2 regions of the Vibrio sp. R10-SG3-ISO10 genome follow, and region 1 is predicted to be linked to the other one. Evidence: riboswitches for the same ligand, from Rfam matches in the RefSeq annotation. Region 1 holds a riboswitch; the other holds the start of a gene.
The links. Region 1 has a riboswitch for lysine ahead of tet(35) (tetracycline efflux Na+/H+ antiporter family transporter Tet(35)). Riboswitches for the same ligand answer to the same signal wherever they lie in the genome.
Positions count from the first base shown of each region.

Region 1 (3,181 bases):
TGTTCTCCCGAGGGTTCTAAATCTTGTAGTTTGCGATTTTAGCCTCCGGGAGTTTCCTGTCTCCCGGGTATGCGTGCATCTCCCGAAAGACTAGACTGGGTGATGATGGTGATGAATGTTCATGACTAATTTACGCATACTTAATAAGCTCTTCTGTTCGCTTTGTTGATATCCACACTAACCAAGGCGAAAACATTTTTCAACCATTTATTTAAACTTTTTTCAATTTGTATATGACAAATAAAAAGGGAGCCTGAGCTCCCTTATCTATTAGCAATAACTTCAATCTGTTACGCGTTTTGACAACTCGCCATCTTTGACTTAGACAGAACAGATAGCAAGACACAAATAGCGATAAATGCTACCGACGCTGCTGCGAATGACATGCCGATAGAAGCGGTCATACCCAGAGTAATGAAACCAATACACGACACTAGTGCAACTGACAGTGCATATGGTAACTGAGTCGCTACGTGATCGATGTGATTACAACGAGCACCTGTCGAAGAAAGAATGGTTGTATCTGAGATTGGTGAACAGTGGTCACCAAATACTGAACCCGCTAATACAGCACTTAACATTGGTAGCATTAGCGCTAGATCCGTTGCACCTGCCATATCACCCGCGATAGGCAACATAATACCGAATGTGCCCCATGATGTACCTGTAGAAAACGCCATAAGACCAGACAATAGGAACAAAATAACTGGCAACCAGTGTGGGTTGATATTGCCTTGAGCTAAGGTCGACAAGTACTTACCTGTGTTCATGTCACCGATAACTGAACCAATCGTCCAAGCAAACACTAGGATCAGGATCGCGCCAAACATTGATTTCGCACCGATCCAAAGCGTACGCGAGATCTCACTTACCGCAATACCTTGTTTAACAACGGTAAACAGCGCAACAGCCAGGCCAACTAGGCCACCGTAAATAAGAGATGTACCTACATCAGTGTTTTCAAATGCACCAAGTAAGTTAAAGTCGATACCGTCAGCTGCAAGAGCTTGTCCGCCGGTGTAAAGCATTGAAGCAACAGTCGCAACAATAAGTAGTACGATCGGCAAGATCAGGTCAGAAACTTTACCTTTATCGCTCTCTTCGATATCCAACTCTTCGTTTAGCTCATGAGCTTCTTCCGAGTCTTCAGCTTGCTCTTTAGCGAAACCGTGACCACGTGACGCCGCAATTTCATGCTCTCGCATCTTACCGATGTCTAGTCCGAACCAAGCAACAGCAAACACCATAAGTAGTGCAAAGATAGCGTAGAAGTTCATCGGAATTAGACGAACATATGCGCCAAGCGCTGAATACTCAGTGATACCATGCGAAACTAAGATGCCACCAATAATTGTCATGATGTAGGCACCCCAGCTAGAAGCAGGCATGATCACACACATTGGAGCCGCTGTTGAGTCAAGGATATAAGCTAGCTTAGCTCGTGATACGTAGAAACGGTCAGTGACAGGGCGAGAGATCGCACCAACAGCCAAGCTATTAAAGTAATCATCAACGAAGATGAAAACACCTAAAAATGCAGCAAGAAGCTTAGAGCCACGCTTACTCTTAACTCGAGTTTGAGCCCACTCCGCAAACGCGCGTGTACCGCCTGAAAGCGTTAATAGCGCTGTCATCATTCCTAGCAGGAGTAGGAAGCCAACAATACTCATATTCCAAGTATTGATGCCACCATCTTCAATAAAGACGCTTGAAACGGTAGAACCAACATATCCAAGCGCACTACCAAATGAGTAGTCATTAAGTAAGATAGCGCCCAAAACAATACCCACACCGAGTGAAACAAGTACACGGCGGGTAATAATAGCAAGACTCAATGCCACAAGTGGCGGCAAAAGAGATAAAGGAGATGATGCAAAATCAATTAAATTCATGATCTTCAAAAACCAGTAATAAATGGTTAGAGATCTACTGCAGACTAATTGAAGGAAATCATTTCCAATCAATTAAGTTGAAATTAGCGATAGGTCAGCGAATGCGAAACCCAGCCCTACAGTAGCGCTCCATAGTTTTACAAATTATAGACTATGGCAGTGTTACCCCTTTCGGGTGTAACCCCAGCAAACCTCTTTGATGAGAAAGTTCACTTCGGCGAAATAACCTTTTATGCTTGCTCATTGGCATCACCCCAGCAAACACTACTTATTTATTCCGCGCCTCTACCGCGATCGTTGAAACTTTAAACTACCGAAAAATCATTTTAACAATAATTTAACCAACAAATCGCATTAGGTTGCGCCCATTGTACTCATATCACCACCTCTTTCAACATAATATTCCTTTTCTACTGTTAAAAATATCGTTAGCTAGCTTCGACTAAGCTTTCATGATTGATGAATAGTCATCCCATTGGATAGCATATTGGTTCATCCATTGAACTCGAACGTTCTGATTTCTCAGAAATCCACCCGATTAATGACGTGTTTGTCTAACTACCTTTACATGACAGATACATTTTTTTGATACACCAGACTTGTTTTTCCGCACTAATACATAATGAAGGACATATACCTTGGGGCTACGCCTATATTCGCGATAACATTTAATATGAAACCGCACTCTCAGATAGTTCTCTGTTAATATAAAAGTTATATCGTGATTAAAAATCTATTTATTGCAAGCAGCTAAATTAATAATGAAATGGCTATCAAACAACATTGTGATAGTTATTTTACGTAAATTTATGTCAGTGAGATTGTAATATTAAATTAAGAGGTTTATGATTCATACATCGACAACTTATATTGCGAAGAGATGAATAAATGTCGGAACTAACAAAAACACTATTAAACATTCGTAGTCTACGTGCTTTTTCTCGAGAGCTAACACTTGAGCAATTAGAAGAAGCGTTAGATAAACTAACTACTGTTGTAGCTGAGCGTAAAGAAGCAGAAGAAGCTGAACGTGAAGCAGCTGCAGAGCAAGAAGCTAAATTAGCCGCTATTGCTGAACAGATTACTAAAGACGGCATCGACGTCGAAGCGCTTATTTCTGCATTGGCAGGTGAGTCTAAAGGAAGTAAGCCAAAAGCGAAGCGTGCTCCTCGCCCAGCAAAATATAAATATGTTGATGCTTCTGGTGAAGAAAAAACTTGGACAGGACAAGGTCGTACACCTTCAGTAATCCAAGAGCAATTAGATGCAGGCAAGTCACTAGACGACTT
Region 1 covers NZ_JCBDHG010000020.1:441,463-444,643, reverse strand. Annotated here, with positions in the region: His leader region at 1-115, opposite strand, end outside; gene tet(35) (tetracycline efflux Na+/H+ antiporter family transporter Tet(35)) at 291-1,892, opposite strand; lysine riboswitch at 2,007-2,188, opposite strand; gene AC6R16_RS12025 (H-NS family histone-like protein) at 2,781-3,181, shown strand, end outside.

Region 2 (3,181 bases), on a different contig from region 1:
AAACGATCACCTTTTCACCCGGCTCAATCAGGTTGACGAAACAAGTCTCCATCCCTGCACTCCCTGGCGCAGAAACGGCAATGGTAAACTCATTGTCAGTTTGGAAAGCGTACTTGAGCAGCGATTTAAGCTCATCCATCATGCCAACAAATAATGGATCTAAGTGACCAACCGTCGGGCGACTCAAAGCTTGCAACACTTGAGGAGATATATCTGAAGGCCCAGGTCCCATAAGAATACGATGAGGGGGGATAAAACTTTGAATCGTCATTGGCAGCTCCTTTTTAATATCAATATAATTTTTGTTCTATCTTTACTTCCTTAAACCCACCTTAATTCAATTCTTTGTTGGCAGCAATTAGCCCAAAGTATTGAGGTCAAACCAGTGTCACAAGTTTGTTAATTATAAAAAGGCATAAAGTTACAAATTCTCATTGACATAGTTCACAGAAAAACGTTCAATGCGGACATGTGGCGAATATTTATGCCACATAGCAAATTATTTTGCAGAAGAGGAGCACTGCCCAGGTAGACGTGTTGTGGAGCCACAAATCCGATACAACACATTGAGGGGGAGTAGTGCCGAGGTAGATCCGAAGTGTCGGTTTGGATCTGTCGGTTGCTAGGGTTGAATCCCTACAACTGTCATCAGCCCAGTCTGATGATGAGCTTCTGAGGAAAGTCATACATATAAAAGGCCCCCTCTCTTTCGCTCAACTCTCTTCATCAAAGCAAAACACTGGATGTTGGTATAGCTACCAAAAGTTTTTATTTTAGGAAGTCGTGGGAGAAATGCTGTGAGCAGTTTTAATGTAGCTAAATTTGGTGGAACAAGCGTTGCTAACTTTGAGGCAATGAGCCGTTGTGCTGCAATTATTGAAAGTAATCCAAATACAAAACTCGTTGTGAGTAGCGCTTGCTCAGGTGTCACTAACCTTCTGGTCGAGCTCGCAAATGGCGTACAAGACCAAGTTCATCGCAGTGAGATTTTGACTAAACTGGCGCAAATTCATGATGCGGTACTCGAACAGCTTGAAGATGGAACCCAAGCAGCGAGCGATGTTTACGAGATTCTCGACACAGTGACTAGCCTTGCGGAAGCGGCATCGATCCAAGCAAGCCACAAACTGACAGACCACTTAGTCGCGTGTGGTGAGTTGATGTCGACTCACCTACTTACCCAACTGATGAAAGAGCGCGGTATCAGCGCAGTACGTTTTGATATTCGTGACATTCTGCGCACCGATAGCAATTTCGGTAAAGCAGAGCCACAACTAGACCAGATCAGCGAGCTTGCTCAGCAATCACTGGTGCCACTGTGCCAAGATGCAGTAGTGATTACTCAAGGCTTTATCGGTTCTGACGCCGAAGGCAACACCACTACTTTAGGTCGTGGTGGTAGTGATTACAGTGCAGCCCTAATCGCCGAAGCCGTTGAAGCTTCTGGACTTGAGATTTGGACAGACGTTCCTGGTATTTACACCACTGATCCACGCATTGCGCCTAAAGCTTCTCCAATTCCTGAAATTAGTTTTAGTGAAGCGTCTGAAATGGCGAACTTTGGCGCTAAAATTCTCCACCCATCGACGCTTCTTCCTGCACTACGCCACGATATTCCTGTGTTTGTCGGCTCATCGAAAGAGCCACAGAAAGGCGGTACTTGGATTCGTCATCAAGTAGAAAGCTCACCGCTATTTCGCGCTCTGGCTCTGCGTTGTAACCAAACCATGGTGACACTGCGCAGCGCCAACATGTTCCATGCCTATGGTTTCCTAGCTAAAGTATTTGAGATCCTTGCTAAACACAAAATCTCGGTCGACTTGATTACCACTTCAGAGATCAGTGTATCTCTCACTTTAGACCAAACAGATACTGCTGGCGGTGCACCACAACTTCCAGAAGCCGCACGTATTGAGCTAGAAGAGTTATGTACGGTCGAGGTAGAACACAACCTATGCTTGGTTGCTCTGATTGGCAACAATATGAGTGAGAGTAAAGGCTATGCAAAGCAAGTATTCAGCACTTTAGAAGATTTCAACCTGCGTATGATCTGCTACGGCGCGAGCCCACACAACCTGTGTTTCTTAGTTGATGAGTCAGTCTCAAAACAAGCGATTCAGAAACTGCATACGGAGTTGTTTGAGGAGTAAAAGGGATTCGGGATTCGGGATTCGGGATTCGGGATTCGGGATTCGACGGATATTTTAAAGGGTTGGCATTTTTGCCAACCCTTTCGTTTTGGAGAGCTAGAGAGCTAAAGACATCCATAAATTAATCAAGTCTAGTTCTCCAGCAGCGAAGCGGTCTAGCTATCCTAAGGACGTAGTCCGCTCCTTGTTTACTCTCCCGCAACCTTCATTGACTCAAGCAAGATTGAGCCAGTTTGAATCTGCGAGCGAGTCTCTACATCGTTGCCTACTGCAACAACCTGATTAAACATATCTTTAAGGTTGCTTGCGATGGTAATTTCAGACACTGGGAACTGAATTTCACCCTTCTCTACCCAAAAACCTGCTGCGCCACGAGAGTAATCGCCAGTCACGATATTAACGCCTTGACCCATCACTTCTGTCACAAGCAAGCCAGTACCTAGTTCTTTCAGCATTTGCTCAAAGTTCTGACCTGTCGACGTTACAAACCAGTTATGGATACCACCCGCGTGACCTGTAGGCGTCATATCCATTTTACGCGCCGCGTAGCTAGTAAGCAGGTAAGTAGCAAGAACACCATCAGTAATGATCTCGCGATCTTGGGTAAAGACCCCTTCACTATCAAATGGGCTTGATGCAAGACCACGCAACACATGCGGGCGTTCAGAGACGTTAAACCACTCAGGCAGCACTTGCTTACCTAAGTGATCAAGCAAGAAAGAAGATTTACGGTAAAGGTTACCACCACTGATCGCCATCACTAGGTGACCAAGTAGGCCAGTTGCTACATCAGCAGCAAACATCACTGGATATTGACCCGTTTTTAGCTTTTGCGCATCAAGACGGCTAACGGTCTTCTCAGCAGCTTTCTGACCGACAGTTTCTGGCGTCCAAAGCTCATCTTTATGGCGCGCCACTGTGTAGCTGTAATCACGCTCCATTTCACCATTGTTGCCCTGGCCAATCACACAGCAGCTCGTGCTATGGCGGCTAGAAGCATAGCTAGCGAGCAGTCCATGACTATTACCATA
Region 2 covers NZ_JCBDHG010000023.1:105,486-108,666, forward strand. Annotated here, with positions in the region: gene AC6R16_RS18765 (pyridoxal-phosphate-dependent aminotransferase family protein) at 1-271, opposite strand, end outside; lysine riboswitch at 503-680, shown strand; gene lysC (lysine-sensitive aspartokinase 3) at 798-2,150, shown strand; gene pmbA (metalloprotease PmbA) at 2,339-3,181, opposite strand, start outside.
Region 2: it holds a riboswitch for lysine, as region 1 does, so the genes downstream of both, lysC (lysine-sensitive aspartokinase 3) here and tet(35) (tetracycline efflux Na+/H+ antiporter family transporter Tet(35)) in region 1, are expected to answer to the same signal.